One region of the Pantoea sp. X-Soil-ISGK-285 genome, then DNA from elsewhere that is predicted to be linked to it. Evidence: predicted binding sites of a transcription regulator. Region 1 holds the regulator's gene; each other region holds the start of a gene.
What was found. Region 1 encodes PurR, which represses purine synthesis genes. Its sites were predicted from a motif close to CANGCAAACGTTTGCNTG; they were not measured.
Positions count from the first base shown of each region.

Region 2: the regulator PurR is predicted to act here: its motif matches at 2,775-2,792, upstream of purT (formate-dependent phosphoribosylglycinamide formyltransferase).
Region 3: the regulator PurR is predicted to act here: its motif matches at 2,569-2,586, upstream of guaD (guanine deaminase).
Region 4: the regulator PurR is predicted to act here: its motif matches at 2,790-2,807, upstream of serA (phosphoglycerate dehydrogenase).

Region 1 covers NZ_AP035938.1:1,877,820-1,882,128, reverse strand. The annotation lists gene AC6I8B_RS08975 (C40 family peptidase) at 295-1,092, shown strand; gene cydH (cytochrome bd-I oxidase subunit CydH) at 1,138-1,227, opposite strand; gene purR (HTH-type transcriptional repressor PurR) at 1,509-2,534, shown strand; gene punR (DNA-binding transcriptional activator PunR) at 2,531-3,436, opposite strand; gene punC (purine nucleoside transporter PunC) at 3,544-4,309, shown strand, end outside.
Region 2 covers NZ_AP035938.1:2,386,400-2,390,708, forward strand. The annotation lists gene AC6I8B_RS11450 (prolyl oligopeptidase family serine peptidase) at 1-1,881, opposite strand, end outside; gene AC6I8B_RS11455 (tellurite resistance TerB family protein) at 2,008-2,664, opposite strand; gene purT (formate-dependent phosphoribosylglycinamide formyltransferase) at 2,831-4,009, shown strand; gene AC6I8B_RS11465 (bifunctional 4-hydroxy-2-oxoglutarate aldolase/2-dehydro-3-deoxy-phosphogluconate aldolase) at 4,043-4,309, opposite strand, start outside.
Region 3 covers NZ_AP035938.1:2,110,254-2,114,562, reverse strand. The annotation lists gene AC6I8B_RS10115 (MDR family MFS transporter) at 1-277, shown strand, start outside; gene AC6I8B_RS10110 (DUF1161 domain-containing protein) at 317-613, opposite strand; gene AC6I8B_RS10105 (DUF1283 family protein) at 658-981, opposite strand; gene AC6I8B_RS10100 (YnfA family protein) at 1,261-1,587, shown strand; gene ydfG (bifunctional NADP-dependent 3-hydroxy acid dehydrogenase/3-hydroxypropionate dehydrogenase YdfG) at 1,619-2,365, opposite strand; gene guaD (guanine deaminase) at 2,766-4,094, shown strand; gene xdhA (xanthine dehydrogenase small subunit) at 4,091-4,309, shown strand, end outside.
Region 4 covers NZ_AP035938.1:3,362,939-3,367,247, forward strand. The annotation lists gene zapA (cell division protein ZapA) at 1-219, shown strand, start outside; RNA gene ssrS (6S RNA) at 259-441, shown strand; gene AC6I8B_RS15865 (5-formyltetrahydrofolate cyclo-ligase) at 534-1,127, shown strand; gene serA (phosphoglycerate dehydrogenase) at 1,472-2,710, opposite strand; gene rpiA (ribose-5-phosphate isomerase RpiA) at 2,990-3,649, opposite strand; gene AC6I8B_RS15880 (LysR family transcriptional regulator ArgP) at 3,832-4,309, shown strand, end outside.

The sequences.
Region 1 (4,309 bases):
TGATCGCTGCCCGATTAAATCGCCATCATTGTTAAGTCCTGCTCCGGGACACCTGAATTCCTGATTATTAACAGCAGGTAACAGATTAATAATTCGTAATAATTTCGTTGATATAAGACGCTGAAAATGTTCATTTTCAGCACAATTGCGTGGGTTGCAAAGATTAATATTAAAAGGCATTACAGTTTTTAAAAGAACTGGACTAGAATGGCCTGGGCGCTGATCCTGGATCAGATTAATCTCAACTTTGTCGCGGTGCGTAGTGGCCCTGACAACTTAACTAATCAACGGACTATGCGTTTAATCATTACGTTTTTCATGCTGGCCTTTGCGCAACTGTTTTTCAACATCGCCGCTGCGTCGCCTCACGCGCCGGTGAACGTCAGTACGCATAAAGCAGAGAAAAAGAGTGCGCGCGACGATGAGCGTCGCAAGCGTCGCCCGGTCAAAACGGTGACGAAAAAGACTCGCCTCAGCCCGGTTCAAAAACTAAAAACAAAAAAACTGAAAAAAGTCGAACTCACCGCGAAACAGACGCCTGCTAAAAAGACCTCGCTAAAAACCGCCCGTCTCAGTAAGAACAAAGAGAAAAAACGTTATGGTCATCAGCGCCTGCTGAAAACCGCTGAGGTCACCACCAGCGAGACCGGCACGATTAAGATGAGCAAATCTCACCGTCAGCGCTACCAGAAGGCCCGCGAAACCGCGATGACCAAGCTGATGGGTCAGTTGGGTAAACCCTATCAGTGGGGCGGCACCTCTCCCCATACCGGTTTCGATTGCAGCGGCCTGGTCTGGTACGCCTATAAAGATCTGGTGAAGTTTAAGATCCCACGTACTGCTAACGAGATGTACCACCTGCGTGATGCCGCGCCGATCAAGCGTGAGTCGCTGGAGAAAGGCGATCTGGTCTTCTTCCGTATCAATGGACGCGGTACTGCGGACCATGTCGGCGTTTACCTGGGTGATGGCAAGTTTATCCAGTCGCCACGCACCGGCAAAGATATTCAGATCAGCGCGTTAGGAGAAGATTACTGGCAGCGCCACTATATTGGTGCCCGTCGGGTGATGACGCCAAAAACCATACGCTGAGCAGCAGAACAACCAGAAGAGAGCCGGGATAATCCCGGCTTTTTTTTAGTGCAGAATAGCGGTAAAACTAAAGGCCACAATCATCAGCAGACAGCCCGCGGTGGTCATTAAAGCCAGTTTAAGATCGGTACTCATTGCTTGCTCCTTAGTCACACAATTAGCAGGGGTATCGCATTTTCCCACAGGGCCCGGTAAAAATCTCGTTTTATCCGTTCAGCCTTGTTAGAATCCCGCCTTTGTTGCGCAACGCGCGCAACCCTGATTCCGTTTGCGCACGTTTTCAGGCGCTTTTACGCCGCCAGCGGCCTGTTTCCTGGCCATGAATGCTGCATTTTTGCGGAAAAAAACCTGAACAGACGCAAACGTTTAACACTACGCTTATCATAGAGTTAGATAAGCACTGGAGTCCGATTTTCATGGCAACAATTAAAGATGTGGCGAAACGCGCTGGCGTCTCAACGACCACCGTTTCGCACGTCATCAATAAAACCCGCTTTGTGGCTGAAGAGACGCGCAACGCGGTCTGGCAGGCGATTAAAGAACTGCACTACTCGCCGAGCGCCGTGGCGCGCAGCCTGAAAGTGAACCACACCAAAACGCTGGGCCTGCTTGCCACCTCCAGCGAAGCGCCCTATTTCGCTGAAATTATCGAAGCGGTTGAAAATCACTGCTTTGACAAAGGCTATACGCTGATTCTGGGTAATGCGCATAACGATCTGCAAAAACAGCGCGCCTATCTCAGCATGATGGCGCAGAAACGCGTCGATGGGCTGCTGGTGATGTGCTCTGAATATCCGGACGATCTGCTGCAGATGCTGGAAGAGAACCGCAATATCCCGATGGTGGTGATGGACTGGGGTGAATCGCGCGCCGACTTCACCGACACGGTACTGGATAATGCTTTCCAGGGCGGCTATCTGGCGGGACGCTATCTGATTGAACGCGGACACCGGGATATTGGTGCAATCCCCGGCCAGATGGAGCGTAACACCGGTGGCGGACGTCATGCCGGTTTCCTGAAGGCGATGGAAGAAGCGGGTATTCAGCCACGCGCCGAGTGGATTGTGCAGGGTGACTTTGAGCCGGAGTCGGGCTATCAGGCGATGCAGCAGATCCTGTCGCAGAAGCAGCGTCCCACGGCGGTGTTCTGTGGCGGTGACATCATGGCGATGGGCGCGATTTGCGCCGCCGACGAGATGGGTTTACGCGTCCCCCAGGATATTTCGGTGATCGGCTATGACAATGTGCGCAACGCCCGTTATTTTGCACCGGCCCTGACCACAGTGCATCAGCCTAAAGCCCAGCTGGGTGAGAAAGCGCTGGAAATGCTGCTGGACCGCATTACCAGTAAACGCGAAGTGTCACAAACGATTGAGGTCCATCCCACGCTGATTGAGCGCCGTTCCGTGGCCGATGGCCCGTTCCGCGACTATCGCCGTTAATGCTCGCTTAACCACTCCTGATTAAGCGTTTGCGCATCACCCAGATAGCTGAGCAACCAGCCTGTCGCCGGTGATGCGCGATCCTCTGCCCAGCTGACGCAGCATGGGCTGTCCGGAAACGCCACCGGCAGCGTCAGTTCAACCAGCTCGCCGCTGTCGAGCAGTGGCCTGGCCAGATGGCCCGGCACCATCGCCACACACAATCCCGCCTGCACGCACTCGAGCCCGGTTTGCCACTCCGGCACCACCAGCCGGCGCTGGTTATCCAGCGTCCATGTCATACGACGCGGCAGTGCGCGAGAAGTATCTTCCAGCACCAGGGATGGCCAGCTCCGCAGCGTGTCATCATCTATCTGGCTCGCCTGTGTCAGAGGATGGTCGGGCGCAACCACGCAGCGCCAGTTAAGCGTGCCCATATCCCGAAAAGCAAAACGTCCGCCCACCGGTATCGCCTGAGTGGCACCAATCGCCACTTCCACCCGGCCATCGGCCAGCGCATCCCAGACGCCGTTAAAGACTTCATAGCTGATGATCAGCTCCATATCAGGAAAGTGGCGATAGAAATCTTTGACCAGCTGCCGGGTGCGCTGAGGTTTAGCGATACGGTCAACGGCTATGCTTAGCTGGCCGCGCCAGCCGTTAGCCAGCTGCTGACACTGTCGCCGGGTGGCAAGCATTTTTTTGATGACGCTGCGTCCTTCCCGGACAAAATGCTCACCCGCCGGGGTCAGAACCACTTCGCGATGCTGCCGTTCAAACAGCGGTACCGCCAGCCAGTTTTCCAGCTGACGCACCGTATAGCTGATGGCAGAGGGCACCCGATGCAACTCCTGCGCGGCGGCGCTGAAGCTCCCCCCACGGGCGACAGCGTCAACCACTTCTAATGCATATTCTGACCACATAATCTGCCTTCAAAAATTTTAACAGCAATCGGCAAATATTACCGTTTCACAGCAGCAAACGCACCTTTTACACTCTGCCGCGTTTATCCTGCAAAAATGAGAATCAGATGCTGTCGAATAAAGGGTTTATGCCCTACCTTGCCCTGCTGAGCATGCTGGGCTTTTTAGCCACTGATATGTACCTGCCCGCCTTTGGTGCGATGCAGCAAACCTTTAACACTTCACCCGGTCTGATCAGCGCCAGTATGAGTCTCTTCCTGGGCGGCTTCGCCGTGGGTCAGCTCTTCTGGGGACCGCTTTCCGATCGCATCGGTCGTAAACCGGTGCTGCTGTCCGGACTGGCCATGTTTGGCGCTGGCTGCGCAGGCATGCTGTGGGTGAATGATATCTATCTGATGCTGGCGCTGCGTTTTGTCCAGGCGATTGGCGTCTGTGCCGCTGCCGTAAGCTGGCAGGCGCTGGTGGTGGATCGCTACCCTGCAGCGCGCGCTAACAAAGTCTTTGCCACCATTATGCCGCTGGTTGCGCTCTCTCCGGCGCTGGCTCCGCTACTGGGTGCCTGGCTGATCGGCCACTTCCACTGGCGTTCGATTTTCCTGGTGCTGACCCTGATTGCGGTGGCGTTGATTCTGACCACGCTGCGTCTGCCCACCGTGCGCAAGGCCGCGGGAGAAAAAGGTGCGCAGCCCGGCTTTTTCACGCTGCTTAAATCCCGGGTCTACAGCGGCAACGTGCTGATCTACTCCGCCTGCTCAGCCAGCTTCTTTGCCTGGCTGACCGGATCGCCCTTTATTCTGGCGGATCTGGGTCTGTCGCCCGCCGATATCGGTCTGAGTTATGTGCCCCAGACGCTCGCCTTTTTAATTGGCGGCT
Region 2 (4,309 bases), 510 kb from region 1:
GGCTGGTTCCCAGTACTGCACCTGCGAATCATGCAGGCCGGTGGTGACCAGCAGGTGGGGATAGGCTTTCGCCTCGATGTTGTCATAAGGGCTGTACTGGCGGATATAGCGATAGTACTCCGGATCGTTGGGGTTGCCCCACTCGTCATACTCGCCGGTGGTCAGCGGAATCGACTCATCCAGCATCGTGGTGACCACATCCACAAACGGCACCTGGGCAACCACGCCGTGGAACCGCTGCGGTGCCAGGTTAATTACTCCGCCCATGAGCAAGCCACCCGCGCTGCCGCCCATGGCATAGAGTCGTTCCGGGTGTCCGATGCCACGCGCCACCAGCGCGTTAGTGACATCGATAAAATCGGTGAAGCTGTTCATTTTGTTCAGCAGGCGACCGCCGTCATACCATTGCTGCCCCAGCTCACCGCCGCCGCGCACCTGTATCAGCGCATAGACAAAGCCGCGATCCAGCAGGCTCAGGCGGCTGACGCTGAAATCGGCATCCATACTGCTGCCGTAGGCACCGTAGCCATACACCAGCATCGGATTCTGACCGGGCTGATAGTGTTTGCGCTGATAGACCAGCGATACCGGCACTTCGGTGCCATCGCTGACTTTGATCCAGTGGTGCTCGCTTTTGTAATCTTCCGCGTTAAAGCCTTTCACCGCGCTCTGCTTGAGGATGCGGCGTTCGCCGGTATCCATATCCAGTTCAAACAGCGTGGTCGGCGTGGTCATCGATGAATAGCCGTAGCGCAGTTTGCTGGTGCGCGGCGTCGGATTGTAGGCCAGCCAGGTCACATAGGTCGGGTCGTCGAAGGCGATGCCGCTGGTTTCACCGCTGGCCCAGTTGATCTGCCGCAGGCTGGTTAAGCCGCGCTGGCGCTCCTCGACCACCAGCCAGTCCTGAAACAGCTGAAAATCTTCCATCACCACCTGTTCCCGTGCCGGGATCAGGGTTTCCCAGCGTGACTCGTCCAGATAGCGGCTGCGGTACAGCCCGAAGTTCTCGCCTTCCCGGTTGGATCGAATGAAGAACTGATGATCGTAGTGGTCGATGCTGTACTCATGATCGCGGCGGCGCGGCAGAAACACATGCGGCTGCGCATCGGGGAAGTTCGCATCAATCAGCTGAATTTCGCTGGTGTTGGTGCTGTAGAGCGCAATCATGATGAACTGCTTGGAGGTGGTCTTATGTACGCTGAGATGATATGTGTCATCCTGCTCTTCATAGACCAGCTGATCGTCGAACTGCGGCGTACCCAGTTCGTGTCGCCACACCTGATAAGAAAGCAGCGTCTGCGGGTGTTTTCGCACATAGTAGAGGGTGCGCGAATCATTACCCCACGCGAAGCTGGAAGAGGCGTTGCTCAGCACTTCAGGGTACCAGCTGCCACTCTTCAGGTTACGGAAGCGGATGCCATATTGCCGGCGAGACAGGAAATCTTCAGCCAGCGCCATGACCCGGTTATCCGGACTGATATGCAGCGCGCCCATGGTATAGAAATCACTGTGCGAGGCGCGCTGGTTGGCATCCAGCAGCAGGCTCCACTCGCCAGACTCATCGCTCGCGGCGGGCTGGCGGTAATAGGCCGGGTATTCGTTACCGCTCTGATAACGGCTCTGATAACGGTAGCCATTTTTCACATAGGGCACTGAGTGATCTTCAGGCGGCAGCCGATCGATAATCTCTTTTAATACCCGGTCCTGCAGTGGCTGCTGTGACGACATGATTTTTTTGCCGTAGTTGTTTTCGGCACGCAGGTAATCAAGGACCTCGCTGTTTTCGCGCTTGTCGTCGCGCAGCCAGTAGTAGTCGTCAACGCGCGTCTCGCCGTGCAGCGTCATCTCATGGGGTATTTTTTTTGCGATGGGTGCTTTCATCCATCCGTCTCCGTGAACGTAATGATCTGTAAGCGTAACACTTCAGCAGCGGGAAGCCAGGTATAGGTTGAGAAGCAGCCGCTGGCGGATCACATCCTGTGACCCACCAGCGGAATATCAGAGGGATTAACTGGCGGGTAAACGGGCTTTCTCAGCCTCAAGATCCTGCTGGATACCGTCGCGAACATCCTGGGGGATTTTCAGCGCGTCGCCCAGCGCGGAGAGATAACTGCGCTCCATGAAGTGATCAACGTCGATGGCGGCACAGCTCAGGAAGTAGAGCTCCAGCGCCTCCTCCTCGTTTTTCACATCGGCGGCCAGCCACTGCGGATCCAGCGGGCGGTTCATCGCTTTCTGGATCAGCTGTTCAGCTTCCTGACCGTAGCCAGACTGATGAATATTCTGCTCAATCGCTGCCCGTTCCTGATCGTCAATGTGCCCGTCGCTTTTGGCGGCAAACACCAGCGCCGTCACCAGACGTTCGGCCCGCAGGTTAACCGGCGTTTGCGCCACGCCAAAGTCAGGTTCATTCTGGTGTGCTTCGCTGACCCGCTGCTTGTATTTGTTCCATAGCACCGCGCCCGCAGCCGCACCACCGCCGATAATCAGCGCCTTGCCGCCATATTTAGTCAGCAGTTTGCGCGACGATTTATTGGCAATCAGCATACCGGCCAGGCCGCCCAGCGCACCCGGCGCCAGCATGTCGCTTAAGCCGCCGCCCGATTTGCCCTCACCGCCCTTCTTCGTCAGTACCGACTGAATTTGTTGCAACCAGTTATTCATCATCCACTCCTTTTAAGATGTCAGTCCGCTATCCTGACGAAAAGGATGTCAGGAAACGTCAGAGCGGGAAAAGTAAGGCAAAAGGTCGTGCCAGATGGACGAAAGATGAGAACGCAAACGTTTTCGTTTATACTTGCGCGCGAATTTTGACTGCTTAGGTGAAGAAATGACGACTCTCGGAACAGCGCTGCGTCCGGCAGCAACGCGTGTGATGCTATTGGGTTCAGGTGAACTGGGTAAAGAGGTGGCGCTGGAGTGTCAGCGTCTGGGTGTGGAAGTGATCGCGGTTGATCGTTACGCCGATGCCCCGGCGATGCACGTCGCCCATCGCAGCCATGTGATTAACATGCTGGATGGCGCGGCGCTGGCAGCGCTAATCGCTGAAGAGAAGCCTGATTTTGTCGTACCGGAAATCGAAGCCATCGCCACGGAGACCCTGGTTGAGCTGGAGCAGCAAGGCCAGCGCGTGGTGCCGACTGCCCGTGCCGCGCGGCTGACCATGAACCGCGAAGGCATTCGTCGACTGGCGGCTGAAGAGCTCTCTCTGCCGACCTCCCGCTATCGCTTTGCCGACAGCAAGGCGCGCTTTGATGAAGCGGCTACCGAAATCGGCTTTCCCTGCATTGTGAAGCCGGTAATGAGTTCATCCGGCAAAGGTCAGAGCTTTATCCGCGACGCCAGCCAGCTCGATAACGCCTGGGACTATGCGCAACAGGGTGGCCGCGCGGGTGCCGGACGCGTCATCGTCGAAGGCGTTGTCGACTTCGATTTCGAGATCACCCTGCTCACCATCAGCGCAGTCGATGGCATTCATTTCTGTGCGCCGATTGGTCACCGTCAGGAGGATGGCGATTATCGTGAATCCTGGCAGCCGCAGCAGATGAGTGATGTGGCGCTGCAGCGGGCGCAGGAGGTTGCCGCGCAGGTGGTTAAGGCGCTGGGAGGCTATGGTTTGTTTGGCGTTGAGCTGTTTGTCTGCGGTGATGAGGTGATATTCAGCGAAGTTTCGCCGCGTCCACACGACACCGGCATGGTGACGCTGATCTCGCAGGATCTGTCAGAGTTTGCGCTGCACGTGCGGGCGTTTCTCGGTCTGCCGATTGGCGCGATTCGCCAGTATGGTCCGTCAGCGTCCGCCGTTATTCTGCCGCAACTGACCAGCCAGAATGTGCAGTTTGTGAATGTCGAAGAGGCGCTGGGTGCCGGTCTGCAACTGCGTCTGTTCGGCAAGCCGGAAATCAGCGGTCAGCGTCGTCTGGGCGTGGCACTGGCAAGCGGTGACAGCACCGATCAGGCGATTGCGCGTGCCGTTGCCAGCGCAGCAGCGGTCACGGTTCAGGGGTAAAGGTGTGCGGTGAGCAGACGCTCACCGCATAACTTACTTTGCGCCTTCAACAGCTTCGCGTGCCAGGCGGGTGATGCGATCCCATTCGCCTGCTTCCAGTGCGTCGTTGGGCACCAGCCACGAACCGCCGATGCACAGCACGCTTTTCAGCGCCAGATAGTCACGGTAGTTCGCCGGAGAGATGCCGCCGGTCGGGCAGAATCGCACCTGCGGGAAGGGTCCGCCAATCGCCTGCAGCGCTTTAACGCCGCCGTTTGCTTCTGCCGGGAAAAACTTGAACTCGCGCAGACCGTAGTCCAT
Region 3 (4,309 bases), 230 kb from region 1:
GTTCAGCCGGATGATCGGGTCGGCGGTAGGGACGGCGATCATGGGCGCGGTGCTGAATCTCAATCTGCAGTGGCGTTTGCCGCAGGTCGAGGATCCGGTGCAGAAGATTATGTCCGAACCCAGCCGTCAGCAGTTACAGCCGGAAACCCTGCAGCAGATGACAGCAGCCATTGCCGCCTCACTGCACTGGGTGTTCGTGGTGGCACTGGTGATTGCGCTGTTTGCGGTGGGTGTGGCATGGATGATGCCGCGTCAGCGGCCGGAACAGGCGGACTAACAGGCAGGGCGACAGGATGTCGCCCTGATTTGAACAGAACTACTGGGCAGATGAGTCCTGCGAACTGCCGACACTGGCAGGTACGCTGGCTTCGTTGTCACTGCCTGAGCGCTTATAAACAATTTTTTGTGTGTCGTTCTCACAATGTCCGACGACCTGGCCACCCGCCTGATCAACCTGATCGTTGGCGACGATGTCGAGACTAAAACCCGACTCAGGTACACCGTTCTGAATAATTTTCTGGCTGATTTCGGTTTTTACCGATTCACAGGATGCCTGCGCCATCAGCGGCAGAGCAAATAACGCCGCGCTTAACAAAACCCTCTGTAGCTTCATCACGTCTTCCTTATGTTAGTCGTCGTCATTACTATAGCTCAAATTTACGGCGCTACCGGGCGACCGGAACGACGATCCAGACAACGCAGGGTGTTGGGCTCCCAGTAGGCGTTGAGATTGAGGCTCTGCTCGCACTTGTCGCGGGTATCAAACGCGCGATCGGTTTTATCAAACTCTTTTTCGACCCGGGTGTTCACTTTATTGCGCAGCATGCGCGTGTCATTCCATTGCTCTTTATCCTGGCGCGCTGCTTCATTGCTCAGCGCGGAACTGCCATCTTCGATAATCAGACGATTAGTATTCGCAGTGGCAGTGAATGCCGCAGTGGAGAGGAGAACCATCAGCACGGCAGGGATCATTTTTTTCATCACACTATCCTTTAGTTAACGCAAACATCGCCATCCACGACAGCGGTTGCAGCGGGCATGCTTAGAGCCTGGCTCATCAGGGGGCATTGAGGCAGAAGTCTGAACACCGACAGCGCATAACAACCGGTGCGTACAGGGTGTACGTGAGGAGGGTAAGCACTGCCCGGGTTCAGACGGACAAATAAAACAGCCTGATGGGCCTGGCTATTAGTATATCATCGCCGTTTCTTTGCTCACCAGCAGTGAGTCGTTTGTTTACGTTAAGGAGAGGTAAGGATGCTGATTAAAACCGCCTTGCTGTTTTTTATTACCGCACTGGCGGAGATCACCGGCTGCTTTCTGCCGTGGTTATGGCTGAAAAAAGGCGGCTCAGCCTGGTTGCTACTCCCTGCGGCAGCAAGTCTGGCGCTGTTTGTCTGGCTGCTGACGCTGCATCCCGCGGCCAGCGGACGGGTTTATGCCGCCTACGGTGGCGTCTATGTGCTTACCGCGCTGCTCTGGTTGCGGGTGGTGGATGGCGTGAAGCTAAGTGTGTGGGACTGGAGCGGGGCTCTGATCGCATTCAGCGGCATGCTGATTATCGTGATGGGCTGGGGACGCGGGTAACGCCAGCCGTGAGGGCTGGCGCTGCAGGGAGTTAAGGTTTATGCACTTTCAGCCCCGCCAGCGTCTGGCTGACCGGCATCATCTCAAGGCTATTGATGTTGACATGTTTAGGCAGTGTGGCCACCCAGTATACGGCTTCTGTCACATCTTCCGGCGTTAAGGCGGTAGCCCCTTCGTAGACCTGACCCGCTTTGTCATCATCGCCCTTAAAGCGCACGTTGGAAAACTCTGTGCCACCGACCAGACCCGGTTCAATGTCGGTCACACGCAGCGCGGTGCCGTGTAAATCGGTTCGCAGATTCAGGCTGAACTGGCGCACAAAGGCTTTGGTGGCGCCGTAGACGTTGCCGCCGGCATAGGGCCAGCTGCCGGCAATTGAACCGATATTGATGATATGACCGACATCACGCTCCACCATCTGTGGCAGCAGGGCGCGGGTCATATAGACCAGGCCTTTGGTGTTGGTGTCAATCATGTTTTCCCAGTCTTCGACGTTGGCCTTGTGCGCCGGTTCGACGCCCAGCGCCAGACCGGCGTTGTTGACCAGCACGTCGATATTGCGCCATTCCGCCGGTAACTGCGCCACCGCCTCTTCAATGGCGGCACGGTTACGCACATCGAGCTGTACCGTATAAATATTCTCGCCCAGTTCATCCTTCAGCGCTTTTAAACGTTCAGCCCGTCGTCCAGTGGCAATCACTTTATGACCATTCTCAATAAAGCGACGGGTGATGCTTTGACCAAAACCGGCGGTCGCACCGGTGACAAAAATAATCATCTCACTGTTCCTTATGCCATTTTCAGAGTCGATGGCTTCACCATAGCATTTCATTTCCGCTTCTGCGCGTGGAAAAACTGCCTGACCTGTAAACGGATTTTAACGGGTAGCCAGCTGCGCCTTTTCAGGGCAGATTGCACCGTTAAAGGGCAGGTTTGCGGGTAACCCGCCATACTCAAAATGTTCAGGGCGCGCAATATTGAGTAGCAACCGTTTGCATCCGTTCCGCAAACGGTTGCTACGCCATCTCAGTCCTTATTTGTTGCGCAACTTTCCTCTTTTACTTATTTGACTGATATTTAAAGAATTTATTCTATTTCAATTCTGGCACGCAGGTTGCACAAGATTATTCAGATAATCATCTGCAGATATAACATCGCGCTTTCAGAAAGGACTACCCATGCTTTCAGCAACCGACACGGCGATACGCGCCAGCTTCTTTGACTTTACCGGCGTGGTGGATCGTCCCGACGACCTGGCCGGCCAGGCCCGCTATCTTGAGGATGCGGTGCTGCTGCTGCGTGATGGATGCGTAGTGGGGCTGGATAGCTGGGAGAATAGCGAGGCGATGCTGGCGGGGCATCCGGTCATCGACCTGCGCGGCAGACTGATCGTGCCGGGCTTTGTCGATACCCACATTCACTATCCGCAGACAGAGATGATTGGCGCATTTGGCGAACAGCTGCTGGAGTGGCTGAATCACTACACCTTCCCGGTTGAAGCGCAGTATCACTGTCCCGATCATGCTGCGCGGATGTCCGCCTTCTTCCTGCATCAGCTGCTTTCCAACGGCACCACCAGCGCGCTGGTGTTTGGCACCGTCCATCCGCAATCGGTGGAGGCGCTGTTCAGCGCCGCCGAAGCGCTGAACATGCGGCTGATTGCCGGGAAAGTGATGATGGATCGCAATGCGCCCGACAACCTGATCGAAACCCCTGAACAGAGCTACCAGCAGACCCGGGCGCTGATTGAGCGCTGGCACCAGCGCGGACGCCTGAGCTACGCCCTGACGCCGCGCTTTGCGCCGACCTCATCCCCACAGCTGCTGGAAAAAGTGCAGCAGCTGCGTCAGGAGTTCCCGGATACCTGGCTGCATACCCATCTCAGCGAAAACCCGCAGGAGGTCGCCTGGGTCAAAGAACTGTTCCCGGAGCGTGAAGGCTATCTGGATGTTTATCATCATCACCAGCTGACCGGCCGCCGCAGCGTCTTTGCTCACTGTCTGCATCTGGAAGAGAACGAATGGCAGTGTCTGCACGATACCGATTCATCCATTGCTTTCTGTCCCACCTCAAACCTGTTTCTCGGCAGTGGCCTGTTTAACCTGAAACGCAGCTGGCAGCAGGGGGTGAAAGTGGGGATCGGCACCGATGTCGGCGCGGGCACCACCTTTAATATGCTGCAGACCCTGGGCGAAGCCTACAAGGTGGGCCAGCTGCAGCACTACCGGCTCAGCGCGGCCGAAGCCTTTTATCACGCCACGCTGGGCGGGGCACGTGCGCTGGATCTCGACCACGTCATCGGAAATTTCAACATCGGTAAAGAAGCAGACTTTGTGGTGCTGGACCCGGCGGTTTCTGCCCTGCAGCAACTGCGCATCGGCAACAGCAAAGATATCTGGGAAAAACTGTTTGTATTAATGACGCTCGGCGACGACCGCAATATTGCCCAGACCTGGGTAGCCGGTCGTCCGGTCTGGCAGCGCGACGCACAGGAGCAAGCCGCATGATCCAGTTTCTGTTAAATAACCAGCTGGTCAGCGAGAATGCGCTCGACCCCAACCTCACGGTACTCAACTACCTGCGCACCCGTCAGCAACGCCCTGGCACCAAAGAGGGCTGTGCATCTGGCGACTGTGGCGCCTGCAGCGTGACTCTGGGCAAAGCCGTCGGGGGAACAATGCAGTATGAAACGATCAACAGCTGCCTGACGCTGGTCTCCGCG
Region 4 (4,309 bases), 1.5 Mb from region 1:
TTGCAAGATCTAAAAGTTCGCACTAGAGTCACCAATACAGAACAACTGGTGTTCATCGCCGCGTTAAACGTCTGCCACGAGCTGGCGCAAGAGAAAGTGAAAACGCGCGATTATGCTGCTAATATGGAACAGCGTATCCGTATGTTGCAGCAGACGATTGAACAGGCATTAGTTGAGCAAGGTCGCATCTCTGAGCGTGAGGGTGCGAAGTTCGAATAAAACTTCATGGTTGCTATACTTAAGTAACGGTGAGGTAAATTTTCTCTGAGATGTTTGCATGTGGGCCAGTCCCCTGAGCCGATATTTCGAAAAAACAGAATGTGACGCTCGTAACCTGTGTGCATGCTCGGTTCGTCCGAGAAGCCTGATGGTTATGACGGCATGTTCACCTTGAACCAAGGGTTCAAGGGTTACAGCCTACGGCGGCATCTCGGAGATCTCTCTTCCTGTAGTCCTGCTTTTTTCCCCTGACTGACATGTTATAGTCGCTCAACAGCGACTTATCCGGCGGGGAAATCATGTCTGAACCTTCCATGTCTGAACCTTCAATGACCCAGCGTCAGGCGATTCGCCAGCATGTGCGACATCTGCGACGGGCACTTACCGATGAGCAGCAAACGCAGGCCGCTGAGCAGCTCGCTGAACATGCGCTCAACTACGCCCCGGTGACTGAAGCGCGCAATATCGCCCTGTTTCTGTCGGTGGATGGCGAACTGAATACCCGTCCGCTGATTGCCCGCCTCTGGCATCTGAAGAAAACGGTCTGTCTGCCGGTTTTACACCCCTTCTCTCCCGGTAATTTGTTGTTTCTGCGCTACTCGCCCGATACTCCATTGCTCAAAAATAAGCTGCGCATTCCTGAACCGCCGCTGGATATCCGGCAGGTGATCACCCTTGATCAACTGGATCTGATGATGGTGCCGCTGGTGGCGTTTGATCAGCATGGGCAGCGTCTGGGGATGGGCGGCGGCTTCTACGATCGCACCCTGCAGAACTGGCGGCAGCACGGTTTTTTGCCGGTGGGCCTGGCGCACGATTGTCAGCAGGTCGATAGCCTGCCGGTGGCAGAATGGGATGTGCCTTTGCCGGCGGTAATGACGCCGTCAAAACTCTGGCAGTGGGAGTAGAAGAGTCGCTTTTGCAGACAAGTGAAAACCCATACCTGGGCGCATCTGGCTGCAATGAAATAGCTTAACGCGCAGGGAACATGGTCAGAAGAGGAAAGCGTCCCGCCGCCCGGATAAAAACGCCGGGAGCGTTTTTGAACAACGCAACGCCTTGGCCCGGTTACGGGCGCACCTCAGGGATGAAGTGCGTAATCGCGCGGGACGGGCATGCCATGGATGGCGGCTTTTGCATCTTTCCGATCTGACCGTGTTCTCTTCGCAGTCTCGGTCTTACAGCAAATCGGGACAGCCTGTATTAACTACCTGAAGAGACGCGACTAAGCGCCTGTTCAGGTTGGTAGCGCTTAGTAAAGCAGACGGGCGCGGATGGTACCCGGAATCGCCTTCATCAGTTGCAGCGCGTTCTCGGCCACTTCCGGCTCTGCATCAATGTCGATCACCACATAGCCCATAAACGGCGAGGTTTGCAGATACTGGGCGGCGATGTTGATGCCCTGCTCGGCAAAAATCTGGTTGATGGCCGTCAGCACGCCAGGGCGGTTCTCATGGATATGCAGCAGACGACTGGCGCTGATACCGTGAATCGGCAGTGACACTTCGGGGAAGTTAACAGCCGAGAGAGTCGAGCCGTTATCGGAGTATTTCGCCAGCTTGCCCGCCACTTCAATGCCGATGTTCTCCTGCGCTTCTTCCGTCGAGCCGCCAATGTGCGGCGTCAGAATCACGTTGTCGAACTCACTCAGTGGAGAGATAAACGGCTCGCTGTTGGTAGCTGGCTCGCTCGGGAAGACGTCGATGGCTGCGCCACCCACATGCTTGCTGGCCAGCGCATCGCACAGCGCCGGGATATCCACCACCGTGCCGCGTGAGGCGTTAATCAGCAGCGCGCCAGGCTTCATCTGCGCCAGCTGCTCTGCACCAATCATATCCTGTGTAGAGACGGTTTCCGGCACGTGCAGGCTGACCACATCGCTCATGTTGAGGAGATCGGCCAGATGGCGTACCTGCGTGGCATTACCCAGCGGCAGCTTGTTTTCAATGTCGTAGAAGAAAACATGCATACCCAGGCTTTCTGCCAGCACGCCCAGCTGCATTCCGATGTGGCCGTAACCGATAATACCCAGTTTTTTGCCACGCGCTTCAAATGAGCCTTTGGCAATCTTATTCCAGATGCCACGGTGTGCTTTCGCATTCGCTTCCGGGATGCCACGCAGCATCAGCAGCATCTCACCAATCACCAGCTCCGCAACCGAGCGGGTATTTGAGAACGGCGCATTGAACACGGGAATACCCCGGCTGGCAGCCGCCTGCAGATCAACCTGGTTGGTGCCGATACAGAAACAGCCAACGGCGACCAGCTTTTCAGCCGCCGCAAAAATCTCTTCAGTGAGCTGGGAGCGGGAACGGATACCAATAAAGTGTGCATCACGGATCGATGCTTTTAACGCGTCGGAGTCCAGTGCGCCCTTATGGAATTCGATGTTGGTATAGCCTGCAGCCCGCAGGTTCTCCAGCGCGCTCTGATGGACACCTTCCACCAGCAGGAACTTAATCTTATCTTTTTCCAGTGATACCTTTGCCATTTCCCGATCCTATTCAGCATTCAATGAGGACTACCATAAGCCAGCCTTCTGTCAAAATATCAAAAAAATCGCGTCGGGCAATACAAACGATTGCCCGGCCGCCAGCACGGCAGCGGCTGACGGCAGCACATTGCCGGACAAAATAAGGAGGTCGGACTGGAAGAAAGAACGAACCCGCTGCCGATGACGGTTATGTGACATAAGTCACCAAATTTCACCGCAGCGAGAAAAGATGATTTGCAGGCAGAAATAACCGACGCCGCATCGACGCCGGACAGATCATTTTTTGATGGTTTTCACGCCATCAGGCCCGCCAATCAGTGCAATATCGGCACCACGCGCGGCAAAAAGGCCCACGGTAACGACGCCAGGCAAGGCGTTGATGGTTTTTTCCAGCTCAATGGGATCGAGAATGCGCAGATTATGCACATCGAGAATAATGTTGCCGTTATCGGTGACCACGTTCTGACGATACTCAGGCAAACCGCCCATTTTCACCAGCTGACGCGCCACATAACTGCGCGCCATCGGGATCACCTCGACCGGCAGCGGGAAACGGCCCAGCACATCGACCTCTTTTGAAGAGTCAGCGATACAGATAAAGGTTTCAGCCACGGCGGCCACGATCTTTTCGCGCGTCAGCGCCGCGCCGCCGCCTTTGATCATCTGCATCTGTGGGTTGATCTCATCCGCGCCATCTACGTACACCGACAGCAGGTCAATCTCGTTCAGGTCGAACACCTGAATACCCAGGCTCTTCAGCTTCTGGGTTGAGGCATCCGAGCTGGAGACGGCACCTTCAATCTGATGCCTGACCGTGGCAAGCGCATCGATAAAGTGGGCAGCGGTGGATCCGGTGCCCACACCAACAACGGTGCCCGGCTGCACGTACTCAAGTGCAGCCCAGCCAACGGCTTTTTTCAGTTCATCCTGGGTCATGGTATGTTTAAAACCTGTGCGACAACGAAGTGCGCGTAGTATAAAACAAGGCTTGCTGAAAATGCTCGGCTGACCGACGTGGATTTATCGCTTTGGAAGCCAGCCCACAAAAAACAAGAGAGCCATCACAGGTGATACTTTTGTGGCATAGTGACATCCATCCTGAAGGAGAGAGAAGAATAATGAAACGCCCGGATTATCGAACGCTTCAGGCGCTGGATTCAGTGATCCGCGAACGCGGATTTGAGCGTGCCGCTCAAAAATTATGTATCACCCAGTCAGCGGTTTCACAGCGTATCAAGCAGCTGGAGAATCTGTTTGGTCAGCCGCTGCTGGTGCGCACGGTGCCACCACGTCCGACCGAACAGGGTCAGAAACTGCTGGCATTGCTGCACCAGGTGGAACTGCTGGAAGAGGAGTGGCTGGGCGATGAGAACAGTGGCACCACGCCACTGCTGCTGTCGCTGGCGGTCAATGCCGACAGTCTGGCGACCTGGCTGCTGCCTGCACTGAAGGATGTGCTGGCAGATTCACCCGTACGCCTGAATCTGCAGGTCGAAGATGAAACCCGCACCCAGGAGCGTCTGCGTCGTGGTGAAGTGGTGGGTGCGGTGAGTATTCAGCCGCAGCCGCTGCCCAGTTGTCTGGTGGATCAGCTCG